4 regions of the Rhizobium sp. CB3090 genome follow, and region 4 is predicted to be linked to each of the others. Evidence: predicted binding sites of a transcription regulator. Region 4 holds the regulator's gene; each other region holds the start of a gene.
What was found. The regulator PhoB, encoded in region 4, activates phosphate uptake and scavenging genes when phosphate is short. The targets are predictions, from matches to a motif close to TGTCATNNANCTGTCAT.
Positions count from the first base shown of each region.

Region 1 (7,939 bases), 330 kb from region 4:
GATCCGGACTTTACCCATACCGAAAAGAGCGATCTACCGCCGATCAACGACGGCGGTGCGACGGGCCGCGTGGTTATCGGAAGCTTCGAGGGCGTAACCTCGCCGGTCAAAGTCTTCTCCGACACGCTCTATGTCGATCTTCAGCTTCAGCCCGGCGTGAAGTTCCCATTCGGCGCCGAACATGAGGAACGTGCGGTCTATATTCTCTCCGGCTCATTGATCGTTGCCGGCGACCGTTTCGAGCAGGATCAGCTCCTTGTCTTCCGCCCCGGCGATGCTATTGCCTTAGAGGCGGCTGAGAAAGGCTGTCATCTTATGCTTTTTGGGGGTGCGGCGCTCAATTCGAAGCGCTATATCTGGTGGAATTTCGTGTCTTCTTCCAAGGAACGCATCGAAAAGGCCAAGGAAGAATGGCGCACCGGCCGTTTCGACATCGTGCCGGGAGACGAGGAAGAGTTTATTCCTTTGCCGGAAAGCTAACGGGTTCATAACAATGCCAAATGTTTCTTGTTCTGGCAGTCCTTGAATTCGTCGCCTTCTGACGCAATCTGTTTTGACATAAAGGCGGGCCGCCGCCCAAGAATAGCAAGAAAGAGGCTTCAGCCTTGACACATATGCCAGAGACGCCCCTGCTGGACCAGGTCCACTATCCTTCCGACCTGCGAAAGCTGGAGGACCGGGATTTGCCGCAACTCGCCAGCGAGCTCCGCGAAGAGATGATCGACGCGGTATCGCGCACGGGTGGGCATCTGGGCGCCGGCCTCGGCGTTGTCGAACTCACCATCGCCATCCACAATGTCTTCGATACGCCGAACGACCGCCTGATCTTCGACGTCGGCCATCAGTGTTATCCGCACAAGATCCTGACCGGCCGCCGCGACCGTATCCGCACGCTGCGCCAGGAGGACGGACTTTCCGGCTTCACCCGCCGGGCAGAGAGCGAATACGATCCCTTCGGCGCCGCGCATTCCTCGACGTCGATCTCCGCCGGCCTCGGCATGGCGGTTGCTGCCGAACTCGACAAGACCGACCGCCGCGTCATTGCGGTCATCGGCGACGGCGCGATGTCGGCCGGCATGGCCTATGAGGCGCTGAACAATGCCGGCGCGCTCGACGCCCGGCTGATCGTCATCCTCAATGACAACGACATGTCGATCGCCCCGCCGACGGGGGCCATGAGCGCCTATCTGGCCCGCCTTGCCTCCGGCCGCACCTATATGGGCTTCCGCGATTTCGGCAAGAAGCTGACCGCCTATCTCGGCAAGAATGTCGACCGTGCCATTACCCGCGCCGTGGAGCATGCACGAGGCTATGTCACCGGCGGGACGATGTTCGAGGAGATGGGGTTCTACCACATCGGCCCGATCGACGGTCATTCCTTCGACCATCTGCTTCCGGTCCTACGGAATGTGCGGGACCATGCGCAGGGGCCGGTGCTGATCCATGTGGTGACGCAAAAGGGCAAGGGCTATGCCCCCGCCGAAGCGGCAGCGGACAAATATCACGGCGTCAACAAGTTTGACGTCATCACCGGTGCGCAGGCCAAGGTGAAGCCGAACGCACCGAGCTATACCAGCGTCTTCGCCGATGCACTGGTGCAGGAAGCGATGCTGGACGACAAGATCGTCGGCATTACCGCCGCCATGCCGAATGGCACCGGACTCGATAAGCTGCAGGAATTTTTCCCGGCCCGCTGTTTCGATGTCGGTATTGCCGAGCAGCACGCCGTCACTTTCGCGGCCGGCCTCGCCGCCGAGGGTTTCAAGCCGTTCGCGGCACTTTATTCGACCTTCCTGCAGCGCGCCTATGACCAGGTGGTGCATGATGTCGCGATCCAGGGCCTGCCAGTGCGCTTCCCGATCGACCGCGCCGGTTTCGTAGGCGCCGACGGGCCGACGCATGCCGGTTCCTTCGATACCGCCTTCCTCGCCACCCTGCCCGGCTTCGTGGTCATGGCCGCTGCCGACGAGGCGGAGCTGAAGCATATGGTGCGCACGGCAGCCGCCTACGATCTCGGCCCTATCTCCTTCCGCTATCCCCGTGGCGAAGGTGTCGGCATCGAACTGCCGGAACGCGGCGAAATTCTTCAGATCGGCAAGGGCCGTATCGTCAAGCAGGGGTCGAAGGTGGCGCTGCTATCCTTCGGCACGCGACTCGCCGACAGTCTAGCCGCTGCCGAAGATCTCGACGCTGCCGGCCTATCGACAACGGTTGCCGATGCCCGCTTCGCTAAGCCGCTGGACCACGATCTCATCCGCCAGCTTGCCAGCCATCATGAGGTGCTGATCACCGTCGAGGAAGGCTCGGTTGGCGGCTTCGGCAGCCAGGTCATGCAGTTCCTCGCCACCGAAGGCCTGCTCGACAATGGCCTTAAGATCCGCACGCTGGTCATGCCCGATATCTGGATGGAGCAGGCCAAGCCCGAAGTCATGAACGCCAAAGCCGGCCTCGACCGCGCCGGCATCGTGCAGACGGTGTTCAAGGCGCTGGGCCGCAGCCGAATGATCGAGGTCGCCGGGTAAGCTCGGCTCCCTCGCTATCGCTATATCGTTTGTCCGGGCATCAAGCTTCCGGCACTCATCTGGCATTCCTATTGGGGTCGGCCTGGGTTTTCCGGGCGCCCTTACTCTCCGTCTCGCCGCAATCAGTCATCCAACTGTCATGAACAAAGCGGAACTTGCAGCAATGCAGGGGCAGGCATGGTCGCGCCTTTGATAGCGATCATGCATTCGACTGCTATCACATTAGCTGTCATAGAGAAGCGGAGAGAACCTTGAGCAATCCAGACAAAGAACATGAGTATTCCGACTGGCTCGAAGCGGAATTGGCCGATACGCTGGATGAAGACTATGAGTTGGAACTCTCGGAACCTGCTCTCTCCGAAGAGATCCGAAAAATCTACCAGAAAGCGCATCCGGCTGCGATGCCGCGCATCGACTACTTCCGCGCCCTGCTGTCATTGCAAGCCGAACTAATCAAGCTGCAGGATTGGGTGACCTATCACAAGGAAAAGGTCGTCGTGATCTTCGAGGGTCGAGATTCGGCGGGCAAAGGCGGAGCAATCAAGCGAATCACCCAAAGGCTCAACCCGCGCGTTGCGAGGGTCGTCGCGCTGCCAGCGCCATCCGATCGCGAAAAGACCCAATGGTATTTCCAGCGCTACGTGCCCCATCTGCCGGCGGGCGGTGAGATCGTTCTCTTCGACCGGTCTTGGTACAATCGCTCCGGTGTCGAGCGTGTGATGGGCTTCGCGACGGAAGATCAGGTCCAGCAGTTCTTCAACGACGTGCCCGAGTTCGAACGCATGCTGGTTCGCTCCGGGATCCGGCTTGTCAAATATTGGTTTTCGATCACCGACGAAGAACAGCAGCTTCGCTTTCTGGTGCGCATCCATGATCCCCTGAAGCAGTGGAAGCTATCGCCGATGGATCTACAGTCCCGCGTGCGGTGGGAAGCCTATACGAAGGCCAAGGAAGAAACCTTTGCTCGCACGAACATTCCGGAAGCGCCTTGGCACATCGTCGAAGGCAATGACAAGAAGCGCACCCGCCTGAACTGCATGGACCATCTGCTCAGGCAAATTCCCTATGAGGACGTGCCTCACGAGGACATCACCCTACCGGAGCGCGTCTTCAACCCCGACTATGAGCGCAAGGTGCTACCGCCAGAGCTTTATGTTCCGTCGAAGTACTAAAGTGCATTGGCCAAGGGTCATAACCACCCTCGGCCATTGCTACTCATTGGTATCTGTCTCGCCCCGAAATGAGCGAGACAGTTCACCGATCAAAATGGTCTTTCCGTCCGAGCCTCCGGTGCTCGGAAAAAAGCGTCAGGAGATCGGCGTCATCAAGACGCCCGGCTCAGAGCAGTTCAGCACTTCACGGAATCGCTGAACTGCTCAATCTCTTTGTTTTCACGCAATTCCGGACGAAAAACCGCTACGCACTTTTCCTGGAATTGCTCAGAATTCCTGCCACTCATCCTGGGCAACAGCCGCAGCAGCCTTGCCGCCAAATGCCTTGGCCACCGTGCGGCCCAATGCCCTCGCAGGCGAAGCAGCCGGGCGCGACTGGGCGGTGACGACCGCTGGACGCTTGGATTCACGCGGCATGTCATTCAGGCGGAACTGGTGCAGGAGTTCGTTGAGGGAGGCTGCCTCGCGGGCGAGTGCGTGGCTCGCCGCCGTCTGTTCCTCGACCATGGCGGCATTCTGCTGCGTGCCCTGGTCCATGTTGTTGACGGCGGTGTTGATCTCCTGCAGGCCCGTCGACTGTTCGCGGGTCGCGATGACGATGGCGCCGACGTGGCGGTTGATCTCCTGCACTTCGGAAACGATCAGCTCCAGCGCCTTGCCGGTCTCTCCGACCAGGGAGACGCCGGTGTTGACATGATCGCTCGACGTGGTGATCAGCGCCTTGATCTCCTTGGCGGCGTTGGCGGAACGCTGTGCGAGCTCGCGGACTTCCTGGGCGACGACTGCAAAACCCTTACCGGCATCGCCGGCGCGGGCGGCTTCGACGCCGGCATTCAGGGCCAGAAGGTTGGTCTGGAAAGCGATATCGTCGATGACGCTGATGATGTTGCTGATCTCACCCGAGGACTTTTCGATCTGCTGCATGGCGGAGACCGCCTTGCGCACCACTTCGCCGGACTTCTCAGCACCCTCGCGAGCACGTTCGACGAGATGGCCGACATCTTCGGCGCGCTTGGCCGAATCGCGAACCGTCGTCGTCACCTGCTCAAGGGCTGCTGCTGTCTCTTCGACAGCGGCGGCCTGCTGCTCGGTGCGGCGGGCAAGATCGTCGGCAGCCGAGCGAATTTCGCCTGCACCGGCATTGATCGCCGAAGCATTGCGGCCGACCGACTGCAGGGCGGCCTCCAGCTTTTCGGCGGCATTGTTGAAGTCGGCGCGGACACCGTCGAACTGCGGCGCAAAGGCGCGGTCGAGGCGCGCGGTGATATTGCCAGAGGCAAGGGCGGCAAGTCCGCCGGCCAATCCTTCCATGGCGAAGCGGATCTCGCCCTCTTCGCGGGCCTTCTGCTCGTCGCTCATCCGACGTTGACGCTCGGCATCGCCGCGCATGCGGTCGGTTTCGCCCGCAAGACGCAGCTTCTCGATCGCTGCATCCTTGAATACGAGGACGGCGTCGGCCATGCGGCCGACTTCATCGCCGCGGCCAATGGCGGGCACATCGATATTATGCTCGCCGCTGGCAAGCCGGCCCATGGCGGCGGTCATGCCGACGATCGGGCGAACGATGGTGCGCGCGAGGAGCCAGGCAAGCACGGCAGCGGCCAGCGAGGCGACGATGCCGCCGACAATCAGCGTGATGCGAAGATCGCTGTTGGCTTCGTCCTGGATGGCGGACAAGGCATCAGCCTTGGCGCGGGCAGCTTGCTTGATCTTGGCTGCCGCCTCACGGAAGCCGTCGAGCTGGCCCTTGGTTTCGTTCTGGCCGATCTTGACGATCTGATCGAGTGGCATCTCCGTTTCCTTGCGCGCCTTCATCTGCGGCTCGGCGAGCTGGTGGAAATAGAGGTCTGCGGCCTTCTGCATGGCGTCGATCGCCGAAAGCAGATCAGGCTCATTGGCGGCAACCGCCTTGGCGGCCGCCATGCTCTTCAGCATGCGATCGCGATTGGTGCCGACGTCGCCGTAGGTGCTATTGCTGCGCAACAGCAGGAAGCCGCGCAAGTTGACGGCCTGTTCCAGCATGGCCTGCAGGGAATCGTCGATCAAATTGACGAGCTGCTGTGACTTGAGCTGTTCGGCGGCGGCCCCTGTGGATACTTCTTCCTTGGCGTAAACGAATGCGGAAACGCAGGCGAAGAGAGCGATGAGTGCGGCAAAGGTGATGGCGAGTTTGCCATTCAAAGAAAGATTCTTCGCAAACATGGGCGAGCGCCTCCTGAGCGCTGGTCCTAGAGCACATCGACGAACCCGCTGGGAGAGCGCGGCCGGATGCTCGAAAATTTAGGGAAGAGGCATGATTGGGCGCAAAACGCGCGAAGCCGTCATGGCAGGCGATTATCCCTGAAGAAGACAATCGCAATCCTCTGCATAAGTAGATGCTACCGCTTTAAAATCATTTAACTCCCTGCGGCGCAGTAAAAGCCTAATTCCGAGGTACTGCGTTGAGGATCAGAATATCGAGGTCATGCTCAGGAGAAAAATTCTCCGCTGTCATCTGGAAGGTCGTGGGGCCGGTCTTTTTGACGCCGCTGCCGCAGAAACTGACGTAGTTGTCCGGGCCGCCCTTATCGACGGTTAGCTGGAAATGTTTGATCGGTCCGGACCAGTTGGCGCCTGTGCTCAAAACATAGGAAATCCAGCTTTCGGTATAGCCGCGGCCACCCTTGTCGGCGGCGTCGGATAGTTTAGCGGCAGTTTTAAGAAAAGCGTTGTCCACGCAATATTTGGTCTGATAGGTTTTGAGCTGCTCTTTTTTGTAGTCATCGTCGCCAGCAAAGGTGATGGCGACCGTGCCGCCAACGCTCGGCTTGTAGCGATGCTGGACGCTGATCTTGGCGCCGGCCGGAAACTTGGTGCGCCACCAATAGGTCGTGTGTAAGGTCCAGATCGGCGTCGGATGATGCTTCATGCCCTGGCCGTCATCATCATATTCGTCATCGGTAATGAGGCCCCGCGCCGTCCAGTCCTCGAGCACATCAGGCGGCAGCTTCGCAACCGCGTTGAACGCGGCTGAGCCGAGCGGTCGCAGTGGAATATTGTGCGCCTTCAGCTCCGCCGTCATATCGATACCGGCGACTGTCACGTTCTGCTGGAGAGTCGGCGTGATCGGTTTGCCGTCCTGCATGACGGTGAAATCGAGGAAGTTGTCGGCATCGGCGTCCTCGATGGCGACCGTGCTATCGAGGACGCCCTCGATATCCGGCATGGGAAAGGCAACGACGCTTTCGACATCCTTATCCGAGGTGTTCTCGAAGATGTAATCGACCTTCACCTCGGTCGGAGAAATGAAGAGCTTTTCGTCCTCCATGCTGATATCGCCACTTCGGACATAGGCGAGGCCGCCGGTCTTGAGCTCAGCCATGCTATCATTCGCCAAGGCCGGCATAGCAATCATCGCCATAGCCGTCGCATAACCGCAAATTCCGCGCATTCGAGCCCCCATCAACCGCCGGTTTGTAGCGATTATGGTCAGATGCCGCATAGCGTCAACGCCGAGATCGGCCGCCATCAACACAAAATGCTTGCAACGCAGACCATTGCCCGGCATGGACAGCCCATGTCCGAACCGCAACGCCTCGACCAGCTTCTCGTCTCCCTTTCGCTTTTCGCCAGCCGTTCGCGGGCGCGCGACGCCATTCAGCGCGGCACGGTAACGGTTGACGGCAAGGTGGTGAGCAAGCCGGGGGCGTTATTTACCGAAGATGCTGAGATCGCGATCGACGATCCGGCTCAGGACTATGTGTCGCGGGCCGCGCTGAAATTGGTGGCGGCGCTCGATCATTTTCAGCTCGACCCAAAAGGGCAGCACTGTCTGGATGTCGGCGCCTCGACCGGCGGCTTCACCGAAGTGCTGCTGCAGCGGGGTGCCGCGCATGTCACCGCCATCGATGTCGGCCACGGGCAGATGCATCCGCGCATTTCAGCCGATCCGCGCGTCACCAACATAGAGGGCCTGAACGCCCGCAACCTTACGGCCGCAGATGTTGGCGAGCCCATAACCTTCGTCGCCTCGGACGTCTCCTTCATCTCGCTGAAGCTGGCGCTGGCACCTGCCCTGGCACTCGCAGAGCCGGGCTCGCACTGCGCGCTGCTCGTGAAGCCGCAATTCGAGGCCGGACGCGAGGCGATCGGCAAGGGCGGCCTGTTGAAGGACCCCTCCTCCGCTCCGACGGTCGCGGCAGAGCTGGAACGCTGGTTCGTCGAGGATGTGGGCTGGCGGAGCCTCGGTCTCATCCCCTCGCCGAT
Region 1 is NZ_CP121662.1:457,497-465,435, reverse strand. It holds gene QA646_RS02210 (pirin family protein) at 1-480, shown strand, start outside; gene dxs (1-deoxy-D-xylulose-5-phosphate synthase) at 606-2,522, shown strand; gene ppk2 (polyphosphate kinase 2) at 2,774-3,694, shown strand; gene QA646_RS02195 (methyl-accepting chemotaxis protein) at 3,962-5,896, opposite strand; gene QA646_RS02190 (DUF4424 domain-containing protein) at 6,117-7,124, opposite strand; gene QA646_RS02185 (TlyA family RNA methyltransferase) at 7,251-7,939, shown strand, end outside.
Region 1: the regulator PhoB is predicted to act here: its motif matches at 2,647-2,663, upstream of ppk2 (polyphosphate kinase 2).

Region 2 (7,939 bases), 940 kb from region 4:
GCCGTCGCCTTTGTCGTGCTGCGCGCCGTCGCCGCCTTGCTGTCGTGGTTTGCCCGCCGCAGCCCGCGCGTCCATTCACCGGCACTCCGTCTGGCGATCGGCAACATCCACCGGCCGGGAGCGCTCACCGCCTCCGTCGTACTCTCGCTCGGCCTCGGCCTCGCACTCCTGGTAACTTTGACGCTCATAGACGGCAATATGCGCCACGAGCTCACCGGGCGGATGAGCGAACAGGCGCCGAACTTCTTCTTCGTGGATATTCAGGGTTCGGAGCTCGACGGTTTCCGTAAGGTCGTCCAGGCTCAGGCGCCGGAGGGCAAGCTCGCCGAAGTGCCGATGCTGCGCGGCCGCATCGTCGCCTTCAATGGCGAGGATGTGAGCAAGATAAAGGCGCCGCCGGCCGGCCAATGGGTGTTGCGGGGCGACCGCGGCATCACCTATGCCGACACTATGCCGGAGAACGCTGCCCTTACCGAAGGGCGTTGGTGGGGCAAGGACTACAGCGGCGAACCGCTGGTCTCCTTCTCCGACGAGGAAGGCAAGGCACTCGGCCTGAAACTCGGCGACGCCGTGACCGTCAACGTGCTCGGTCGCAACGTGACGGCCAAGATCGCCAGCTTCCGCAAGATCCAATGGCAGTCGCTGTCCATCAACTTCGTGATGATCTTTTCGCCCAACACCTTCAAGGGCGCGCCGCACGCCTGGCTCGCGACCCTCACCGATCCCAGTGCAACGCCGGCGCAGGAAGCCGCGATCCTGAAGAACGTCACCAACACCTATCCGACGATCACCAGCGTCCGCGTCAAGGATGCGCTGGATATCGTCAACACGCTGGTCGGCCAGCTCGCCGCCGCCATCCGCGCCGCAGCCTCAGTGGCGCTCATCGCATCCGTGCTGGTCCTTGCGGGCGCGCTCGCGGCGGGAAACCGCGCACGCACGCATGACGCGGTCGTGCTGAAAACGCTCGGCGCGACGCGGGCCATGCTGATCCGCGCTTTCAGCTACGAATATCTGATGCTGGGTGCAGCAACCGCCGTCTTCGCGCTGCTCGCCGGTTCCGTCGCCGCCTGGTACATCGTCAGTCGCATCATGCACCTGCCGTCGACCTTCCTTCCGGACGTCGCTTTCTCGACCCTCATCATCGCACTGCTGCTGACGGTCGGGATCGGCTTGATCGGCACTTGGCGCATTCTCGGTCAGAAGGCAGCACCGGTCCTGCGTGAACTTTGAGCGCAGAACACGAAAATCGTCGTGGATTTTCGAAAAGACTTCTACGCCGCCAGCATATCTGGACATTAACCGAGCATCCGGAAATTGCTCGATATTACGCCGATTTAACCCTGCCGCCACCGCTTGGCCCTTGTGCACCCGGCCCGAAAGCCTCATATTCTGTGCAGGCATGCTGGAGCTCCGCAGCGGCGCCTGGGACCGAAATGCCCGACACGCTACTCACATCGGAGCTTAAAAGAGGAAAACATGGCTGACTTTCGCAACTACCAAAACCGGACGCCGCAAGCAGGCGCGCAGACCGGCGCGATGATCGATGAGGGCCTTCGGGCCTACATGTTCAAGGTCTATAACCTGATGGCGCTGGGTCTGGCGATCACAGGTTTGGCTGCTTACGGTGCCTTCTCGCTCGCATTCGCCGACGGACAGATCACGGCTTTCGGCCAGGCAATCTACCTGAGCCCGCTGAAGTGGGTCGTTATCTTCGCGCCGCTGGCGATGGTGTTTTTCCTGAGCTTCAGGATCAATCGCATGAGCGTGGCCGCCGCGACGACGACCTTCTGGATCTATGCCGCGCTGGTTGGCCTGTCGCTGTCGTCGATCTTCATCATCTACACCGGCCAGAGCGTCGTGCAGACTTTCTTCGTGACCGCCGCCTCCTTCGGCGCGCTGTCGCTGTTCGGCTACACGACGAAGCGTAACCTGTCCGCGATGGGCTCGTTCATGATGATGGGTCTCTTCGGCCTGATCATCGCCATGCTCGTCAACATTTTCTTGCATTCGTCCGCTCTGCAGTTCGCCATCTCGGTGATCGGCGTGCTGATCTTCGCAGGCCTGACCGCCTGGGATACGCAGCGAATCAAGGAAATGTACTATGAAGCCGACGACGTTGCCGTTGCCGGCCGCAAGGCGATCATGGGCGCGCTGACGCTTTACCTGGACTTCATCAACCTGTTCATGTTCCTGCTGCAGTTCATGGGTGATCGCAAATAACTGCTGCAGCATGAATGATCGTTCGAAAAGGCGGCTTCGGCCGCCTTTTCTGTTTGCTTTGCGGCTTAGCACGCGGCTTTATATCCGCGTCTTGGAATCGCAGATCAGGCAATAAAACGCAGATGTCCTTCCGCCTTCGCAACGCCACACCAGCCGACCTTCCCTTTATCACCGCAATCTATCGCGACTCCGTTTTGAACGGCACGGCAAGCTATGAGATCGTCCCGCCGGGCGAAGAGGAGATGGCGGGCCGCTTCCAGGCGATCCGCGACAAAGGCTATCCCTATATCGCCGCCGAAGGCGAAGATGGCACCTTTCTGGGCTATGCCTATGCCTCCGCATTCCGTACACGGCCCGCCTACCGCTGGATGGTGGAGGATTCGATCTATCTCGCGCCCGAAGCGCGCGGCCGCGGCATCGGCAAAGCGTTGCTGGCAACTCTGGTGGAAACCTGCCAGGATCTCGGCTTCCGCCAGATGATCGCCGTCATCGGCGGCGCGCACCCGGCCTCCGTCGCCCTCCACCGCGCCGCCGGTTTTATGGAGACGGGCTTGCTAAAGGGCACCGGCTACAAGCACGGCCGCTGGCTGGACACGATGCTGATGCAGAAGGCGCTAGGCGAAGGCGCGGAAACGGATCCAGACCCTTCAGTCTATCCGGGGACGTTGTTTGGGGGGTAGTATCGGCCTGCCTATATGCCAAGCCCCTGATACCCACTCTCCGCAAACATATAGCCAGCGGAGAGAAACTACTTCTCCACCAACTTCAACTGCTTATCGAAAACCTTCAACACCTGGTTCAGGTCGTGGCCGCGCTTCAGGATCATGCCGTTGGTATTGATCACGGAAAACGCGCCCTGCTTGGCGGCCAGCTTTGGATTTTTCTCGATGCGGAAGAGAGGCAGCTCGCCTGCGCGCTTGAAGACCGAGAAAACCGCCTTTTCCCTGAGATGGTCGATGGCGTAGTCACGCCATTCGCCTTCGCCGACCATACGGCCGTAGATCCACAGAATTGCGTCCAGCTCCCTGCGATGGAAGGTCACCGGCAGCGGGTCCTTGCTCTGTCTGTATTCTCTGAGATCAACGACGACGGAAGAAGTGGTGTCGACGGAACGGCTTTCGCCGTGTCGCAATTCCGGCTGATCAGTCATCAATCCCCCAGGGGTTGCGTCATGACAAGAAGATGACAGTTTGCCTCACCCACATTAAATTGCAAGACCAAGAGCCACTCACAATTTCTTGCGCTTCGATGAAAGCATCTTCGGGCCGCCGTATTTCAGTCAAAACGACGCCCCATTTACCGGAACTATAGGGCTCGGTTTGGTGCCGCCGCGCCAGACCGAGCCCGGCCGGGGGCGTGTCGACCGAACCCCAGCCCCGAATGCGCCCTCGCCGGGCACCCCTTCTTTTTGGCGCCAGCCAAAATAGGGGCCGTTTGACGGACGACAGAAAAACAGATCAGCCGTCGGTCCCGATTGTCAGGACGGTCGCGCCGATGATCGCCGCCGGGTCGCCCGAGGGTGTCGAGGATTGCAGCAGAACCGCGAGGCCACGCCGTCCAGCCTTGTCCAGCACATTGGCGGGCAACACGACATTCATCGCCTTGCCGTCCCACATGCCGACGGTTTCCACGTCGGAAACCGCGTGCAGATAGGTGATTTGTTGGCCATTGTTTTCACCGGCCTTCGGAGAAACCTGCTGTTCCTTGTCGAAATAGGCGACAACCACATTGGCCTTGCCCTGGCCGGAGCCGATCTTGATCTCCAACTCATCGCCCTTCATCGCAGCACTGACGGGAACCGTCAGGCCCTTGCCCTGACGCTGGAACTCGTCGAGCTTGAAATTGATGGCGTTCAGATCGGCACCGTTCAGATGATCGCGGCCATTGATGATCGCCTGCGGCGTATAGACACCGCTGCGGCCGAGGGTGCGGGCATAGGCATATTGCCGAGCCGTATTGTCCTTGGACGCCATCGTGTCGTTCCAGCCGAGATAATTCCAATAATCGACGTGATAAGCGAGTGCAACGATGTCGCCTTGGCGGATCAGCTTCTGAAACGCAGCATCGGCCGGCGGACAGGAGGCGCAGCCCTGGGACGTGAAGAGCTCGACGACGCCCTTGATTTTGGCAAGCTCCTGCGCATGCAGCGAACTTGCGAGCGCGATGCCTGCCAGAAGTGGAACCAAAAACCGTAAGCGCATGCCATTACCTCTTTCCCAGACCTTGAAGGCCATATGCCAACGCGACCCCCGAAACCGCGTCGCGCTTTTCAGGATATCCGTAAGGCCTCATCAAGCCTGATAAATCTGAAACAAGAGATAATCGCTAAGCACGATGACGCAAAGTCACGAAGGGGTGAGACGAAGGCCCGGAGACGTTAGCGTCGTACACATCGGCGTGAAAAACAAGACGCCGCCGGAGAGCTATGCTCCGGCGGCGTGTATAAGCTGTTTTAGCGCCAATCAAGCCGCGAGATCGCGCAGAACGGTCTGCAGGATGCCGCCATTGTTGACATAGGTCACTTCATCCAGCGTATCGATGCGGCAGATGATCGGAACGTCCTTCACTGAGCCGTCGCCATAGGTGATCTTGGCGATCTTGCGCTCACGCGGCTTGATGTGTTCCAGGCCCTCGATCGTCACGGTCTCGTCGCCCTTCAGGCCGAGGCTGGCCCAGGTGGTGCCCTCCTCGAAGACGAAGGGGATGACGCCCATGCCGACCAGGTTCGAGCGGTGGATACGCTCGAAGGACTGGGCGACCACGGCGCGCACGCCGAGCAGGTTCGTGCCCTTGGCAGCCCAGTCGCGCGACGAGCCGTTGCCGTATTCGACGCCTGCGAAGATGACGAGCGGAACGCCCTCGGCCTTGTACTGCATGGCCGCGTCGTAGATCGAGGTCTCTTCCTTGGACGGATAATGGATGGTGTAGCCACCTTCCTTGCCGTTCGGGCCGAGCATGTGGTTGCGGATGCGGATATTGGCGAAGGTGCCGCGCATCATGACTTCATGGTTGCCGCGGCGCGTGCCGTACTGGTTGAAGTCGGCAATGCCGACGCCATGGCCGATGAGGTAGGAACCGGCCGGCGAGGCAGCCTTGATCGAACCGGCCGGAGAAATGTGGTCGGTGGTGATCTTGTCGCCGAAGAGGCCGAGAACGCGGGCGCCCTTGATGTCGGAAACGCCGGCGCCTTTCTTGCCCATGCCCACGAAGTAAGGCGGGTTCTGCACATAGGTCGAGTTGTCGTCCCAGGCATAGGTCTGGCCCGGAGGAACCTGCACGGCCTGCCAGTTGGCGTCGCCCTTGAAGACGTCGGCGTACTTGGTTTCATAAAGTTCGCGAGTGACATACTTCAGGATGAATTCCTGCACTTCCTGCGAGGTCGGCCAGATATCCTTGAGGAAGACCGGCTTGCCGTTCTGATCTTCGCCGATCGGCTCCTTCGTCAGGTCGAGCTGCACAGAGCCGGCGAGCGCATAAGCGACGACGAGCGGCGGCGAAGCCAGGTAGTTTGCCTGGACGTCGGGCGAAATACGGCCTTCGAAGTTGCGGTTGCCCGAGAGCACGCCGGCAACGATCAGGCCCTTGTCGTTGATCGTCTTCGAGATCGGCGCCGGCAGCGGGCCGGAATTGCCGATGCAGGTGGTGCAGCCGAAGCCGACCAGGTTGAAGCCGAGCTTGTCGAGATCGGCCTGCAGGCCGGACTTGGCGAGGTATTCGCCAACGACCTGCGATCCCGGTGCCAGCGAAGTCTTGACCCACGGCTTGCTCTTCAGACCTTTGGCAACGGCGTTGCGGGCGAGCAGGCCGGCAGCGATCAGCACCGATGGGTTGGAGGTGTTGGTGCAGGAGGTGATGGCGGCAATGGCAACGTCGCCATGGCCGATATCGAAATCCGCGCCTTCGACCGCATAGCGGTTGGAGAGCTGGCCGGGCTTCTTGTATTCGGTGTCCAGCGAAGTGGCGAAACCGGAAGCGATGTTTTCCAGCGCGATACGGCCTTCCGGACGCTTCGGGCCGGCCATCGACGGCACAACGTCGCCAAGGTCGAGTTCCAGCGTATCGGTGAAGACGAGATCGGAACCGTCGCCTTCGCGCCACATGCCCTGAGCCTTGGAATAGGCTTCGACGAGAGCGATGCGATCCTTCGCACGGCCGGACATGTTGAGATAGTGCAGCGTTTCCTTGTCGACCGGGAAGAAGCCGCAGGTCGCGCCGTATTCCGGACCCATGTTGCCGATGGTGGCGCGGTCGGCGAGCGGCATGTTGTCGAGACCGGGACCGAAGAATTCGACGAACTTGGAAACGACGCCCTTCTTGCGCAGCATCTGCACGACGGTCAGCACGAGGTCGGTCGCGGTGACGCCTTCCTTGAGCTTGCCGGTCAGCTTGAAGCCGATGACTTCCGGCAGCAGCATGGAGACCGGCTGGCCGAGCATCGCGGCTTCAGCTTCGATACCGCCCACACCCCAGCCGAGAACGCCGAGGCCGTTGATCATGGTCGTGTGCGAATCGGTACCGACACAGGTATCCGGATAGGCGATCGTTTCGCCGTCCTCTTCCTTCGTCCAGACGGTCTGGCCGAGATATTCGAGGTTGACCTGGTGACAGATGCCGGTGCCGGGGGGAACGACGCGGAAGTTCTTGAATGCCTGCTGGCCCCACTTCAGGAAACGGTAGCGCTCGCCGTTGCGCTGGTATTCCAGCTCGACGTTCTTGGCGAAAGCCTGCGGCGTGCCGAATTCGTCGACGATGACAGAGTGGTCGATGACGAGATCGACGGGGACGAGCGGATTGATCTTTTCCGGATCGCCACCGAGCGACACCATTGCGTCGCGCATCGCAGCAAGGTCGACCACCGCCGGAACGCCGGTGAAGTCCTGCATCAGCACGCGCGCTGGGCGATAGGCGATTTCGTTCTCGACGGTGCCCTTGTTGGTCAGCCATTCGGCGACGGCAACGATATGGTCCTTGGTGACCGACTGACCGTCTTCGAAGCGCAGCAGGTTCTCCAGCAGCACCTTCATCGAATAGGGAAGCTTGGAAACACCGGGCAGACCATTGGCCTCAGCCTTGGGCAGGCTGAAATAGACATAGTCTTTCCCGTTCACGGTCAGCGTGGAACGACAATTGAAACTGTCAAGAGATTTAGACACGAGAGACCCCGTTTCTGATAGCCAACACAGTCGTGCGAACGCCTATGCACTTTATGCACATCAGGATGCGGGTACGGCCATTTCCGCTGTCCGCACGTAAGGCAGAAAACCTTATGTTCGGCGCAAGGATGAAATTCACGCCGACCGCTGGCGTGGTTGCGGGTCTTATAGATAATTTCGTAAAGACTTGCCAGAGTGGCAAAGCGCAATTTTGGACAATTTTTTTGCGCGCGCAGCAATGAAAACGGGAAAGCCTGAGCGGATGCATCTAAGCGCTGAAAACCTGGCGGCAAGGCGGGGCGAGGACCTGATTTTCACGAATGTTTCCTTTAGCTTGAGCAGTGGCGAAGCCCTCATTCTGACCGGCCGCAACGGCTCCGGAAAATCGACGCTTCTGCGTGTTGTGGCGGGCCTGCTGAAGCAGGAAAAAGGCCGCGTCGTTTTCACCGATTCTAAGGGCGAATCAGACCGCCCGCCGTGCGAGGCCAGCCACTATCTCGGCCATCGCAATGCGATGAAATCCGAACTTACCGTGGCCGAAAATCTGTCCTTCTGGAAAACCTTCT
Region 2 is NZ_CP121662.1:3,105,091-3,113,029, forward strand. It holds gene QA646_RS14955 (ABC transporter permease) at 1-1,230, shown strand, start outside; gene QA646_RS14960 (Bax inhibitor-1/YccA family protein) at 1,477-2,220, shown strand; gene QA646_RS14965 (GNAT family N-acetyltransferase) at 2,343-2,900, shown strand; gene QA646_RS14970 (DUF2794 domain-containing protein) at 2,969-3,370, opposite strand; gene QA646_RS14975 (thioredoxin family protein) at 3,678-4,421, opposite strand; gene acnA (aconitate hydratase AcnA) at 4,683-7,373, opposite strand; gene ccmA (heme ABC exporter ATP-binding protein CcmA) at 7,636-7,939, shown strand, end outside.
Region 2: the regulator PhoB is predicted to act here: its motif matches at 3,392-3,408, upstream of QA646_RS14970 (DUF2794 domain-containing protein).

Region 3 (7,939 bases), on a different replicon from region 4:
TAGGTCATCGGCAATCATGCTCGCCACCCGGCCGCCCATCGATTTGCCACCGATTACGAGCGCGCCGGCGGCATTGAGCTCGGCGACTGCCGCCAGATATTCGCCCTTCAGCGTTTCCGCCTTGGGCGCAGGTTTTCGCAAGCCGGAACTGCGCCGGCCGGCCATGTAAGCGAATTCAAAACGAGCAACACGAAAATTGCGTTCGGCCAAGACCCCAGCGGCAGCGTTCATCGAAGCGGAATCCATCGGTGCGCCCGCGCCATGCGCGAGGAGAATGGTGATCTCGGCGCTTTCCGGACCTTGAAGAAGAAACCTGCCATTTGCGATTGCCATACGGCTAGTCTTCGCTCTCCCTCTCCAGTTTGGCAATGACGCACTGGCAAAAATTCGGGGCAATGAATCCAATCACGCGTTCGTGACGATCTCGGCTGTAACGAATCTCCCTTCCCGAACGAATACCTGACGTGCCCCAAAGACAGGGGCGTCAACGAACCCAAATGGAGATAGTTCATGTTGAAAGCTACTGTGAGTTCTGTTCTGCTCGCCGGTGCGGTTACCACGGCGCTTGCGTCCATGGCCGCCGCCGCACCGCTGACGAAGGCTGAAGCCAGTGCTGCCATCGCCGCTCACAAGGAGAAGTGCTACGGTGTTGCTCTGAAGGGCCAAAACGATTGTGCCGCCGGCCCGGGAACCACCTGCCAAGGCACCTCGACCGTCGATTTCCAGGGCAACTCGTGGAAGTTTGTTCAGGGCGGCACCTGCGCCTCACTCGACATTCCCGGCGGCCGCCACGGTTCGCTGATGCCGCTCAAGCGCGATCTCTGATCGAAACATCTATCGGAAAGCGGAGAAGAGACGATGAACGCCCACAATCGAACCGTCGCTCCTGTCGTCGAAGCGGGTGCCAATCTCCGCTTTCCCTCCTATCCCGTTCACGGCTTGGCCGGGACGAGCTTCAAGCCGGAACATCTGTCCGCCATTCTTGCCGAAAAAGGACCGCAAGGCTTTTTCGAAATCCATGCCGAGAACTATATGGGTGCCGGTGGCCCTCCTCATCACGCGCTCGAACTTGTCCGCCGGGAGCACCCGATCTCGCTTCATGGTGTCTGCATGTCGCTCGGTGGTCCGCAGCCGCTGAACAAGGATCATCTCCGGCGGTTTCGCGAGCTGGTGATCAGATATGAGCCCGCCCTCGTGTCCGAACACCTAGCATGGTCGACCCATGAAAACGCCTATCTGAACGATCTGCTGCCCTTGCCTTACACAAGCGCTACGCTCACGCATGTCTGCGATCACATTGACGAAATGCAGACGGTGATCGGACGCCCCATTCTGCTGGAAAACCCATCGACCTACGTGCTGTTTTCCGAATCTTCGATGAGCGAAACGGATTTTATCGGCGAGATTGCAAGGCGGACCGGTTGCGGGCTTTTGCTAGACGTCAACAACGTCTTTGTTTCGGCCACCAACCACGGCTATTCGGCCCTGGACTATCTTGCCGATTTTCCCTTGCCGAAAGTCGGCGAAATCCACCTCGCGGGCCACGCGGAGCAGACGGATGACGAAGGCGAGCTGCTGCTGATCGACAGTCACGACGGACCTGTCGCGGACGCGGTCTGGCGTCTCTACGAGATCGTCATCGATCGATGCGGGCCAATTCCCTCGCTGGTGGAATGGGACAGCAAAATCCCCGATTGGCCGGTCTTGCGTGCCGAAGCGATTGCGGCGCAGGCGATCCTCGATCAGCAATCCCTGAGTTCAGGAAAATCCCATGCGGTCCGCTGAAGTCCTATCCATCCGGCACGGCCATCCGTCCTTCGCTTCGGCCTTTTCCAAGCCGCTGTTGGATCCTGAACAGCAAACGCCTGCTTCGGTGGTCGGCCCGCATGGGAAAGCCGCCGACAAGCGCTATAACGTCTACCGCAACAACGTCACCGTGAGTCTGATCGAGGCGCTGATTGCGATTTTTCCCGCGACCCAGCGCATAACGGGATCGGATTTCTTTCGTGCGATGGCGCGTTTCCACATTCGCGAGAAGCCGCCAACTTCGCCACTTCTGTTCGAATATGGCCGCGACTTCCCCGCTTTTGTCGATGCCTACGAATATGCACAGTCGATGCCTTGGCTGGGCGATGTCGCGCGCCTGGAGCGCGCCTGGTTGGACGCCTACCATGCTGCCGATTGCCCGGTCATCTCGGCGGATGATCTCGCGCGCGTTGCGCCGGAGGAGTTGCCCGCACTTCGATTTCGCGTCCATCCGGCCACAAGAATTCTCTCCTCCGAGTTCCCGGCCGTGACGATATTCGCCGCCAACCGGGGCTCCGAGCCAGTGCGACGCATCGAGCATATCGTTCCCGAGGATGCGTTGATCACGCGGCCGGAGCTTGAGGTCGTGGTCCGCCTGCTGCAGCCGGGCGGCGCGGCATTCCTCCTCTGCCTTGCCGATGGCGGCGCCCTCGGGGCGGCAGCGGCAGCGGCGCTGAACGTCAATCCTGCCTTCGATCTTGCCGGCATGGTCACGGAGATGATCGAAGCCGGGGCCTTTACTGAGATTTATGTGGAGAATTCCAATGTCGAAAACGCTTGACACGGCGGCTGTCCATAAGCCGTTCGCAACCATTGTTGCATTGGTCGAAAAGGCAAGCCGGCTGGTGCAGATGATTGCTCAGCCATCCCTCGTGCAACTCGTCCTTCGTGTCGGCTTGGCCGTGCCATTTTGGCGTTCCGGCATCCTCAAATGGGATGGATTCCTGCAGTTGAGCGATACGGCGGTCGAGCTCTTCACGAGCGAATTCATGTTGCATCTTCCGGGTGGGCCATATCCCTTTCCCGCGCCAGCGGTGATGGCATTTCTGTCGGGTTCAGGGGAGGTCGTATTTTCGATGCTTCTGGTGCTCGGCCTTGCCACGCGCTTTGCCGCGACCGGTCTTCTCGTCATGACCGCTGTCGTGGAGCTGACCGTTCCCGATGGATGGCCCGTTCATATCACCTGGGCGGCGATGGCGCTCGGTATCATGGCCTGGGGGCCTGGACGTTTGTCCTTGGACTATCTCCTCCGACGGTTTTTGGGGTTGGAGGCACAGTTACGGACGACCTCGTCTGCAGAAAGTGGCCGCAGGGCGTGAGTTGCTGGCTCTCGCCGAAATGACGTGTGCCTGACGGCTCCAACTTTCGCTTGACGCAAAACGTATCGCGACATTCACTCCGCTTCGGAGATATGCTGCCAATGACCGAACTTGCTTCATACAGTTTCAGAAATGACCCGAACGTGCCGTCTCACGATCATGACAAGGGTCTTATCGTTTTGGACCACGAGTGCATTTTCTGCTCCTCATTCATCCGTTTTGTCTTCGCCCACGACCCTTCCGGCCGTTTCCTGTTCACGGCCGCGCAGTCTCCGCTTGGACAGGCGCTTTATCGGCACTATGGCCTCTGTACGACGGACTTTTCGACCAATCTGGTGATCGTGGACGGCATCCTGCACACGAAAATGGATGCGTTTGCCACCGCCATGCGGTGTCTCGGCTTTCCTTGGAGCCTGCTTGCGGTGGTGAACCTGATGCCGCGGCGGATTGCTAATGCGGCATATGATCTGATCGCCAAAAACAGATACCGCATTTTCGGAAGATACGAGACCTGCCTTATGCCATCCAAGGAATTGAGAGCGCGCATTATCGAGTAGCATTGCCGGAGCGATTAGCCTTGCCGAGATGGTAGAGCCGGAAGACGCGGTTCTGGCGCACTCGGTTCCTACCCCACCCAGTTGGTGGTCCAATAGGTCAGAGCTGAGATGAAGGCTGCGGCGGGCAGGGTTATGACCCATGCGACGACGATGTTGCCTGCCAATCCCCATCGCACCGCCGAGACGCGCCGTGCGGCGCCGACGCCGATGATTGCACCCGTGATCGTATGGGTGGTGGAGACGGGAATGCCGAGCCATGTCGCGGCAAACAAGGTCAGCGCACCGCCCGTCTCGGCGCAGAAGCCCTGCATTGGATTGAGCCTGGTGATCTTCGAACCCATCGTGTGCACGATCCGCCAACCGCCGAGGAGCGTGCCGAGCGCCATTGCGGATTGGCAGGACAAGACGACCCAGAGAGGTACATGGAATTGCGCTCCGGTATGGCCCTGGGAGTAGAGCAGAACTGCGATGATCCCCATCGTTTTCTGCGCATCGTTACCGCCGTGCCCGAGGGAATAGAGGGAGGCGGAGACGAACTGCAGCACGCGGAAAACGCTGTCGACAGCGAAGGGTGTCTGGCGAACGAATATCCATGTCACGCAAAGAACGAGGAAAAGTGCGAGCAGGAAGCCCAACAGTGGCGACATAACGATGGCGCCGGCCGTCTTCAGCAGGCCTGACCAGACGATGGAACTTACGCCTGTCTTGGCCAATCCGGCGCCGACGAGACCGCCGACCAGCGCGTGCGAGGAGCTTGACGGAATGCCGAAGATCCAGGTCACGATATTCCAGACGATCGCGCCCACCAGGGCAGCAAAGATGACCTGCGGCGTAACGATGCCTGGATCGATTATACCGGTGCCGAGAGTTTCGGCGACGTGTAGCCCGAAGAATAGAAAGGCGATGAAATTGAAGAATGCGGCCCACAACACCGCGTATTGAGGCCGCAAGACCCGGGTCGACACAATGGTAGCGATCGAATTGGCGGCATCGTGCAAGCCATTCAGAAAGTCGAAAAACAATGCCACGGCGATGAGACCGGCCAGCAGCGGAAGCGCGAGGGTAGCCTCCATCAGACGTTCTCGATCACGATGCCACTGATTTCGTTGGCCACGTCCTCGAAGCGGTCGACGACCTTCTCCAGCTCGCCATAAATCTCGCTGCCGATGATGTAGGCCATCGGGTTCGTCCCGCCATGTCGGCGAAAGAGATCCTTCAGCCCTTGTTCGTGCAATTCATCGGAACGACCTTCGACCTTGACGACCTCCTCCGTGAGCGCACTCAGACGGGAAGAGTTGGCCCCTATCCGATTGAGGAGCGGAACTGCCTCGGCCACCAGCTTGGCGGCCTGAACGATCACGCCGCCCATCTCTTGCATGCCTGGATCAAAACTGGTTTGTTCGAACAACCGAATTGTCTTGACCGTCTTGTGCATCATGTCGATCGCATCGTCCATCGACATGATCAGATCCTTGATGTCGCCGCGGTCGAAGGGCGTGATGAAGCTGCGCCGAATCGCAAGCAGGACCTCGCGGGTGATATCATCCGCCTCGTTTTCGAGCTCAACGATTCGCTGACAATGCCGCTCGGTATCCTTGCCCGAAAGCAACTCGTTCAGAGCTTCTGCCGCGCCGACGATCGTGCGGGAATGCCGGGCAAAAAGATCAAAAAAGCGATCTTCCCTCGGCATCAATCTACGAAACCAATTCAATAGCAGCGCTCCAAAACACTTTAATGTCGTAAATCTGTCATAAATGACGGAGCAGGCGATGAAAAGACGATGCGCCATTCAAAACGCGTTCGCTATTGTACATGACTCGGATGGTGGAGGCTTTCGGGCTAAAGCAGCAACGAGCCGATGAAGCCCTCGATAAAGGTCAGGGCACATCCCATCCATCAGCTCGATGTTGCCGAGGTAAGACCATGTGCAGGTCTTCGGGCCGTACTGCGATCGAAGCTACAAGGATACGTGTCCGAAAGGGTTGCTCTCGATCGTTGTCGGCTGGGATGCTGCGGCGGGATGCATTGGGGTCAGGGATGCGTCGACGGCGTGCGATGCCGAAGGGCAATGCTGCAATTCGATGGCGAGAAGCGCCACGGCCTCCGCCAGTGCCTTCTCCGCATCGGTAAATGCAAGTGTCGAACCTGCCTCTCTCGCATGGCCATATAGTTCGGCGGATGCCATGATGCGCTCGGCGAGATAATGACACTCTGGGGTCGCCTCGACAAAGCTCAGGGAGATACGGAGGTTCATCGCCACCTGAAGGACGAAAGCCGCGGCTGAGAAATCGACAACGGCGCCGGGTGGCGTCGTCTGATCCAGATACATCTTCCACTGCGTTTTCATTTTCATGCCTTTCGCATCAGGCCAGCTCGAAATGAACCGGAAGAGCTGGCGGCAATTTCCATGCCGGCGCTCGTCCGGGCACGTTGGAGAGCGCCACGCGCACTCTGCGTCGCTTCCGCGACTGCGTTCAAAACAAGTGAACCGTAGAGCGCATCTACGAGAGAATCCCCCATCCCCATCTGCAGCCGGGCGTGACGAGAGACGTTTATCTTCGCGCCTCTGTCCGATGCACCGGCTATTTCCAGGTAGTAGTAAGGGCAGGTTGGGCGCTCTTTCAATGGCGCTTTTTGTGGTTGAGGCTTCAGTCGATTCCGCCTTGCGACTTTTGTCCGACGATGAGCCGGACCAAAGTCTTAGCCCCAAATTGCAAAAGTCCCGGTTGGATGTTTTTGGCTAGACAAAGGTTGACGGCTGTGCCTCAGAAACGATCTGGTATCGTTGCGGAAAGGTTGTTTTGGTGACAAGACCGAACGGTTCTTCATACGGTGTCCGAACAGTCTTTCCGCGCAGTGATTGTATTTATGAGCGTCCAGGAGGCAAGCCATGTCTTTGCACGGAAAGTCGATCGCCGTTCTTCTCGGGGCCTCTTTTACGCTTGTGATTGTGGCAACGCCTTACACCGTCGAGATTCGTGGACATTCCTTCGGGCTTGTCGCGCAAACCGCCGATGCAAAAAGCGGAGGTAATGGAAATGGCGGAGGCAATGGCAACGGCGGGGGGAACGGCAACGGCGGTGGTAATGGCAATGGCGGAGGCAATAGCGGAAATGGCGGCAGCAATGGAAATGCCGGTGGAAACGGCAATGGCAAAGCCAACGGAAAAAGCGCCACGCAAAGCGACACGGACGACTCAGCCGATGCGAATGATGCGTCGATGACAGTGCGCCACGATGATGGCATGAGTGAAGAAATAACGAATGGACGTTATGTCATGAAGGACTCGCGAGGCCGCACCATCATCAATCGGAGTGCGACCACGGCCGATCAGCAGAGGCTGCGGTCCTTCCTCCATTAGAGCATGATCCCAAAAAGTGCGCAGCGGTTTTTGGATAAGATCATGCAAAATCAAAGAGATAGGGTGTGGTGACGATTCGAAGAAAAGTCATCATGCTCTAGCATCCGCTTTCAGGTGGGATCACCTGCAAGCGGATAAGATGCTCTGGATTCAAAAAATTCAGAGCGACCTTTGCGCGTTCAACTAAACGCACGCCCTAACCACGGTTGTCGAGAGCATCGCGAAAGGCCATTGCAGCCTCCGTTCGATTTGCAACACCCAGTTTCGTGAAAATCTGGGTCATATGGTGCTTTACCGTCTTTTCGTGGAGATCGAGCTTCAGACCGATGTGCTTGTTGCTCAAGCCGGCTGCAACGAGCTGAAGTACCTCGCTTTCCCGGCCTGTCAGGTCGCGAAGAAGATCCGCTTTTCGCAAGGAGGCATCGCCGTCGCCGGAAATCAGGCGAGCGGAAAGGGTAGGGGCGACATAGCTTTCTCCCGAGGCCACCGTGCGGAGGATCTCAGCCAGCGCTCTCGAGCCTACGCCCTTCAGCACATAACCCTTCGCCCCGTTCTTGAGAGCCGCCGTCACATCGTCGCTGGCTTCGGAGACTGTCAGCATCACGATCTTCTGATCGGGCACCCGCTCGAGGATCAGCGAAAGTGCGTCCAGGCCTCCACCAGGCATCGAGATATCCAACAACAAAACGTCCGGACGCTCGTCATCGGCTATGCGAATCGCATCTTCCTTCGTGCTGCCTTCGCCAACGATCGCAAAGCCCTCGATCTCGCCAAGGCTGCGAATGACTCCTTCCCGGAACAGCGGATGATCATCGACCACTGCCAGACTGATTACCTTCATCATATCTGCTCCATCTCCATTGGGTTCAGCGACATTTGAACCACGGTGCCGTCTC
Region 3 is NZ_CP121663.1:1,081,746-1,089,684, reverse strand. It holds gene QA646_RS23755 (alpha/beta family hydrolase) at 1-333, opposite strand, end outside; gene QA646_RS23750 (DUF2282 domain-containing protein) at 511-825, shown strand; gene QA646_RS23745 (DUF692 domain-containing protein) at 859-1,785, shown strand; gene QA646_RS23740 (DNA-binding domain-containing protein) at 1,772-2,587, shown strand; gene QA646_RS23735 (DoxX family protein) at 2,658-3,125, shown strand; gene QA646_RS23730 (DCC1-like thiol-disulfide oxidoreductase family protein) at 3,227-3,682, shown strand; gene QA646_RS23725 (inorganic phosphate transporter) at 3,751-4,755, opposite strand; gene QA646_RS23720 (DUF47 family protein) at 4,755-5,372, opposite strand; gene QA646_RS23715 (hypothetical protein) at 5,640-6,035, opposite strand; gene QA646_RS23710 (hypothetical protein) at 6,573-7,043, shown strand; gene QA646_RS23705 (response regulator transcription factor) at 7,240-7,887, opposite strand; gene QA646_RS23700 (sensor histidine kinase) at 7,884-7,939, opposite strand, start outside.
Region 3: the regulator PhoB is predicted to act here: its motif matches at 5,418-5,434, upstream of QA646_RS23720 (DUF47 family protein).

Region 4 (7,939 bases):
ATCTGATTGAGGTCAATATCAACAATCTCGCCGCGGTGCCGTCGATCGTTTACGGCCTGCTCGGCCTCTCGGTCTTCATCAACTTCATGGGCTTGCCGCGTTCCGCCTCGTTGGTTGGCGGACTGGTGCTGAGCCTGATGACGCTGCCGATGATCATCATCGCCACGCGCTCGGCCTTGCGTGCCGTGCCGCCGTCGATCCGCAGTGCTGCCCTCGGTCTCGGCGCCTCGCGCATGCAGGTGGTGTTCCATCATGTCCTGCCGCTCGCCATGCCCGGCATCCTGACGGGCACGATCCTCGGTCTGGCGCACGCGCTCGGTGAAACCGCGCCGCTACTCTTGATCGGCATGGTCGCCTTCGTCGCCAATTATCCGGCGGGACCGCTCGATCCTTCGACGGCCCTGCCGGTGCAAATCTACATGTGGGCGAGTGAAGCAGAGCGCGCCTTTGTCGAAAGAACCTCCGGAGCCATTATCGTCCTGCTCTTCTTCCTCGTTGCGATGAACATCGGCGCCATCCTGCTGCGCCGTCGCTTTGAGCGGCGCTGGTGACAGGAGACGATGGAATGAACATGATGACGGAAGTCGCGAGCGAAAAAGCACTGGCCAGGAAGATGACGACGATCCCCTACAAGATGATCGGTCAGGCCGTCTCGGTCTATTATGGCGACAAGCGCGCGCTGTTCGACGTGGACCTGAACATTCGTGCCAACACGGTCACCGCGCTGATCGGTCCTTCCGGCTGCGGCAAGTCCACCTTCCTGCGTTGCCTCAATCGTATGAACGATACGATCGACACCTGCCGCGTCACCGGCAAGATCACGCTCGACGATCAGGATGTCTATGATAACGCCATTGACGTCGTTGAGCTGCGCGCTCGCGTCGGCATGGTGTTCCAGAAGCCCAATCCGTTTCCGAAGTCGATATACGAGAACGTCGCCTATGGGCCGCGTATCCATGGGCTGCATCGATCCAAGACCGACCTCGACCATATCGTCGAAACCAGCCTGCAGAAGGCCGGGCTGTGGGGCGAGGTAAAGGACCGGCTCTTCGAGGCAGGCACCAGCCTCTCCGGCGGCCAGCAGCAACGCCTTTGCATCGCGCGCGCCGTCGCCGTCAGTCCGGAGGTCATTCTCATGGACGAGCCGTGCTCGGCGCTTGATCCGATCGCCACCGCCAAAGTCGAGGAACTCATTCATGAGCTGCGAGAGAACTTCACGATCGTCATCGTGACGCATTCCATGCAGCAGGCAGCCCGCGTTTCGCAACGTACCGCAATGTTTCATCACGGCCATCTGGTCGAGGAGAACGATACCGATAAGATGTTCACCAATCCCGATGATTACCGCACGCAGGATTACATCATGGGCCGTTTTGGCTGATGATGCTCCCCGCGCGGCTCCCTTCACACCTTTCACCTAGAGGATAGAAAAATGGTCTCTACACACATTCTCTCTGCTTACGACGAAGACCTGAAGTTCCTGACGCGCCGCATTTCCGAAATGGGCGGCCTGGCGGAGCAGATGGTCAGCGACAGCGTCCGCGCGCTGGTAAACGGCGATGCTGCCCTGGCGCAGAAGGTCATCTCCGATGACGTCATTCTCGACCACGCCGAGCGCGAAGTCGGCGACAAGGCGATCGTCACCATCGCCCGCCGCCAGCCGATGGCTGCCGACCTTCGTGAAATCATGGGCTCCATCCGCATCGCCGCGGATCTGGAGCGCGTCGGCGATCTCGGGAAGAACACTGCCAAGCGCGTCATCGCCGTGCAGGGCACCGGCGTTCCGCGTCGTCTCGCCCGCGGCATCGAGCATCTCTCCGAACTGGCGCTCGTCCAGCTCAAGGAAGTGCTCGACGTCTACACGACCCGTTCGCCTGATAAGGCTGTGTCGATCCGCGAGCGCGATGAGGAAATCGACGCCATGTACACCTCGCTCTTCCGCGAGATGCTGACTTACATGATGGAAGATCCGCGCAACATCACCACCTGCACGCATCTTCTCTTCTGCGCCAAGAACATCGAGCGTATCGGCGACCATGCCACCAACATCGCCGAGACGATCTATTACATGGCAACCGGCGCCCAGCCCGAAGGCGAGCGCCCGAAGGACGATACCGCCAATACCGTCGGTGCGGTGACGGAATAAAGTAGACGCCAAGAGAAGGAGACCACAGGCGCATGGTTCCGAGAGTAGCTGTTGTAGAAGACGAGGAAGCGCTAAGCGTTTTGCTGCGCTATAATCTCGAGGCCGAGGGCTTCGAGGTCGACACCATCCTGAGAGGCGACGAAGCCGAGCTGCGCCTCCAGGAGCGCATCCCCGATCTTCTGATCCTCGATTGGATGCTCCCTGGCGTGTCCGGCATCGAGCTCTGCCGTCGGCTGCGTATGCGGCCGGAGACAGAGCGCCTGCCGATCATCATGCTCACCGCTCGCGGCGAGGAAAGCGAGCGCGTACGCGGTCTTTCCACCGGCGCGGACGACTATGTCGTCAAGCCGTTCTCGACGCCGGAGCTGATGGCCCGCGTCAAGGCGATGCTGCGCCGAGCCCGCCCGGAGGTTCTGTCCACGGTGCTGCGCTGTGGCGATATCGAACTGGACCGCGAAACACATCGCGTCCACCGCAAGAGCCGTGAAGTGCGCCTGGGGCCGACGGAATTCCGCCTGCTGGAATTCCTGATGTCATCGCCCGGCCGCGTCTTCTCGCGCTCTCAGTTGCTCGACGGCGTATGGGGACACGATATCTATGTCGACGAACGCACCGTCGATGTGCATGTCGGCCGCCTGCGCAAAGCGCTGAATTTCTCCAATATGCAAGACGTCATCCGCACCGTTCGCGGCGCGGGTTATTCCATGGAGGCCTGATCGGGCAACCGACTGGCCGCCAATATAGCGGCGGAAACAGAAAACGGGCCTTTCGGCCCGTTCAGACTGCTGACAAACCCCTGGCGATGCTGGGGATTTTGTGATTCATTGGGATATGTTGAAGAAACCCGCTGCCGAACAGACGGCGATCGAGATGGTGACGCTCGATAGCCTGGTGCCGAAGGATCACCTGCTTCGCAAGATCGATCAGGTGATCGATTTTTCCTTCATCCATGATCGTGTTGCCGGACTTTACTGCGCCGACAACGGCCGGCCGGCGCTCGATCCGACCTTGATGTTCAAGGCGCTGTTTATCGGCTATCTGTTCGGCATCCGCTCGGAGCGTCAGTTGGTGCGCGAGATCGAGGTCAACGTCGCCTATCGCTGGTTCCTGCGGCTGAGGCTGACGGACGGAGTGTTCGACGCCTCGACCTTGTCGCAGAACCGCCGCCGGCGCTTCAACGATCCCTGCGTAGCCCAGGATATCTTCGATCATATCGTCGAACAGGCGATCGCCCACAAGCTGGTCGACGGCACGGTGCTTTATACCGACTCGACGCATCTGAAGGCCAATGCCAACAAGGGCAAATACGATCTTGCCATGATCGAAAAGTCGCGTGCCGACTATTGGGCCGATCTCGACCGGGCCATTGAGGCCGAGCGTGTCGTGCACGGCCAGAAGCCGTTGAAGGAGAAGGAGCGCGAGCCGCAGGTCAAGGAGACCAAGGTCAGCCGCACCGATCCGGAGGCGGGCTATATGGTGCGCGACGGCAAGCCCAAGGGCTTCTTCTATCTCGACCACCGCACGGTGGACGGCAAGCTTGCCATCATCACCGACACCCATGTCACACCGGCCAACGTGCATGACTCGATCGTCTATCTCGATCGGCTGGACCGGCAGCGCCGCCGCTTCGGCTTCGACGTCGGTGCCGTCGGACTGGATGCCGGCTATGCCACGGCCGGTATCGCCAAGGGGCTGGAAGACCGGCAGATCCTCGGCGTCACCGGCTATCGCAATCCGACGCCGCCCAAGGCCGGCATGATGCGCAAGTCGAAGTTCGTCCATGACATGCAAGCCGATGGTTATCGCTGCCCCGAGGGTCAGCTCTTGACCTATGCCACCACCGACCGCAACGGCTACAAGCACTACACATCCGATCCGGCCATCTGCCAAACCTGTCCGCTGCTGGCCTCCTGCACATCCAACGCCAAAGCGGTCCGCTCCATCACCCGCCATGTCTGGCAAGATGCTCGTGAACGCACCGATGCCCACCGTCTCACCCCCTGGGGAAGGGCTATCTACAAGCGCCGCAAGGAGACGGTCGAACGCTCCTTTGCCGATGCCAAGCAACTGCACGGGCACCGCTATGCCCGCTTCCGAAGTCTCACCCGCGTCGCCTGCCAGTGCCTGCTGGCGGCAGCAGCGCAGAACATCAAGAAGATCGCCATGGCGCTCACCAAAGCACCCAAACCGAGCCTGGCGTGAGGGCCAGAGGCCGCCAACTTCCCCTCGCCGCACAGCCCAACTTAAAACAACCCATGGTCATAAAACAAAACCCGCCGAAAATATCGACGGGTTTGTCAGCAGTCTGAACGGGCCTTTCGGCCCGTTTTTCATATGGTTGGCACCGGTTCAGTGTGCCGCCCGGCGCCGGTCATGCACCGGCTGGTAAGCCAGGCGCTGATGATAGGTGCAATAGGGCGAAGAGTCCGGGCTGTCGTTGCCGCAGAAGTGAAAATCATCCTTCAGCGGGTCGCCGACCGGCCACTTGCAGGTGCGTTCGGTGAGCTCCGTCAGGCCGAGGCGGCGCGAGATCGGAACGACCACATTGGCGGCCGGGCGATATTCGATCTCGTGGACCGTATCGATCTCGACCTCTTCCTTGAGCATCGTCGCACCCTGCTGGCGGGTAACCGTGCGGGTTGCAACGCGCGAGGCGTAGTTCGGCGCCCGCGGGGCCGAGGTATTGCGTTTCGGGGCTCGAGCTGCAGTTGCCACGCCACCGGCTTTCGCTCGGCCCGGCAGGCTCAAGCGATGCACTTTGCCGATGACGGCATTACGACTGACACCACCGAGCTGTGCCGCGATCTGGCTGGCGCTCAAACCTTCGGACCACAGCTTTTTCAGCTTCTCGACGCGTTCGTCTGTCCAATTCATGCCCTGTCTCCGCTGTCGCGTTTCCGATGGCAGAATCCCTCACCATTGCCTCGCATTGGATCGAGGCGTGAAACGCTTTAAAATTGTGGTGACTAGTTCCGCCGCATGCAGTCTAGTAATTGGTTTTTAACCTAGTGTGAGGCTGACTCCGTGACAAGAGTCGCGGGAATCTTGAGGAATCGATTTCGAGGTTTTCCCCAACTTGCTATACGTGAGTGGCATTTATGCAATATCAGTTGTGGAAGACATGCCCTCCATCCAGAGGCGCTCTGCCGCACCTGCTAAATCGCCAGTTTTGTTGACATCGCGGTGCAAAACATCAATAGTGCCCACGCCGCCGCAAGGCGGCATTTTTGATTTTCCAGGGCCCGTTTCACGTGAAGGGAACGATTGGCCCTAAAGGTTGTGATCGAGGAGAATGCGCCATGGCTGAAACCGCGCCGCTTTATGACACCTATATGCGTGCTCCGCTGCGGTTCGAGCGAGGCGAGGGCGTATGGCTGATCACCGAGACCGGCGAGCGCTATCTCGATTTCGCCGCGGGTGTCGCGGTGAATTCGCTTGGCCATGCCCATCCCCATCTGGTTGCAGAGCTGAAATCGCAGGCCGACAAGGTCTGGCACCTGTCCAATCTCTATGAGGTGCCGGGCCAGGAGAAATTGTCGAAGCGCCTGACGGATGCCACTTTCGCCGACAAGGTGTTCTTCACAAACTCCGGAGCCGAGGCACTGGAATGCGCCATCAAGACGGCGCGTCGCTACCAGTTCTCCAAGGGGCATCCCGAGAAATATCATATCATCACCTTCGAAGGCGCCTTCCATGGCCGCACGATCGCGACGATCGCTGCCGGCGGCCAGGATAAATATCTCGAAGGTTTCGGCCCGAAGGCCCCCGGCTTCGACCAAGTGCCGTTCGGCGATCTCGATGCGGTGCGCGCCGCCATCACCGATGCGACGGCCGCGATCCTGATCGAGCCGGTGCAGGGCGAGGGCGGTATCCGCCCGGCGACCAACGAGTTCCTGCGCGGCCTGCGTCAGATCTGTGACGAGCATGGCCTGCTTCTGGTCCTCGACGAGGTTCAGAGCGGCGTCGGCCGCACCGGCAAGCTCTTCGCCCATGAATGGGCCGGCATTACGCCGGATATCATGGCTGTCGCCAAGGGTATTGGCGGCGGCTTTCCGCTCGGTGCCTGCCTTGCGACCGCGGATGCGGCCTCCGGCATGAAGGCGGGCACACATGGCTCGACCTATGGTGGCAATCCGCTCGCCATGGCGGTCGGCAACGCTGTGCTCGATGTCGTGCTGGCAGACGGTTTCCTGCAGCATGTGCGCGATGTGGCCTTGGTCTTCCGCCAGGGTCTGGCCTCGCTCAAGGATCGTTTTCCGGATATTATCGAAGACGTCCGCGGCGAGGGGCTGCTGCTCGGGATGAAGGCCGCCATTCCCCAGGCTGAACTGCTGCAGGCGATCCGCGCCGAGCATCTGCTGGGCGTGCCGGCGGGAGACAATGTCATCCGTCTGCTGCCGCCGCTGGTGGTCACGGCCGAAGAGGCGCGCGAAGGCCTTGCCCGTATCGAACGCGCTGCAGAATCTCTGCGCGCCGCCCGCGTCAAGAAGTCGGCTTGAGTTCAACGCCTGCTAATCGGGGCGTTTTGCCCCATTAGCGGGCGTTATCATTTCTGGAGTACAGGTAGGAACATGGCTTCACCAAAACACTTTCTCGATCTCTCGGCCGTCGCGGGTGCCGATCTGCGCAGCATCATCGACGATGCCATCGTGCGAAAGCAGGCGCTGAAGGCCGGTGCGGCAGACAAGCCGCTGGCCGGCAAGATGCTGGCGATGATCTTCGAGAAGCCGTCCACCCGCACCCGCGTCTCCTTCGACGTCGGCATGCGCCAGCTCGGCGGTGAGACGCTGTTCCTGTCGGGTACGGAAATGCAGCTCGGCCGCGCCGAGACGATCGGCGATACGGCCAAGGTGCTGTCGCGCTATGTCGACGCGATCATGATCCGCACGACCGATCATTCGCGGCTGCTGGAACTTGCCGAACACGCGACCGTGCCGGTCATCAACGCGCTGACCGACGATACCCATCCCTGCCAGATCATGGCTGACATCATGACCTTCGAGGAGCATCGCGGGCCGATCAAGGGCAAGACCATCGCCTGGACCGGCGACGGCAACAACGTGCTGCATTCGCTGGTCGAAGGGGCTGCCCGTTTCGGCTATCGAATGAACATGGCCGTGCCCCTTGGTTCTGAGCCAAAGGATCACTATCTGAACTGGGCCCGCAACGAGGGCGCCGAAATCATGCTCTCGCATGATGCCGACCGTGCGGTCGCTGGCGCCGATTGTGTGGTAACCGATACCTGGGTATCCATGAATCAGGAACACCGGGCCCGTGGTCACAACGTCTTCCAGCCCTATCAGGTCAACGCGGCTTTGATGGCACAGGCCGGCAAGGATGCGTTGTTCATGCATTGCTTGCCCGCCCATCGCGGGGAGGAAGTGACGGACGAGGTGATCGACGGTCCGCAATCCGTTGTTTTCGATGAGGCGGAAAACCGCCTTCATGCGCAAAAATCGATTCTTGCTTGGTGCCTGGGCGCGATCTGAAGATATGGAGCAATTCCAGGAAAAGTGTGCAGCGGTTTTCCGTCCGGAATTGCGAAAAAACAAAAAGATAGAGCGGTTCTAATATTCCGTGAGAAGCTGAACCGCTCCCGAACCGCGTTTGATGTCGCGGGCGCAGTAGGAGTAGAGCAATGGCGGAAAGTGCAGCCTCGCTGGGTCAATTCGATTTTGCCGGCGACGATCATGTCGTTCCCTTCCAGGTAGAGGGTCTTGATGTCCGCGGTCGCGCCGTGCAGCTCGGGCCGCTGTTGGACGCAATTCTCGCCCGGCACAACTATCCGGCTCC
Region 4 is NZ_CP121662.1:131,473-139,411, forward strand. It holds gene pstA (phosphate ABC transporter permease PstA) at 1-551, shown strand, start outside; gene pstB (phosphate ABC transporter ATP-binding protein PstB) at 566-1,381, shown strand; gene phoU (phosphate signaling complex protein PhoU) at 1,433-2,146, shown strand; gene phoB (phosphate regulon transcriptional regulator PhoB) at 2,179-2,862, shown strand; gene QA646_RS00695 (IS1182 family transposase) at 2,978-4,348, shown strand; gene QA646_RS00700 (GcrA family cell cycle regulator) at 4,496-5,020, opposite strand; gene QA646_RS00705 (aspartate aminotransferase family protein) at 5,446-6,645, shown strand; gene argF (ornithine carbamoyltransferase) at 6,718-7,635, shown strand; gene QA646_RS00715 (Hsp33 family molecular chaperone) at 7,785-7,939, shown strand, end outside.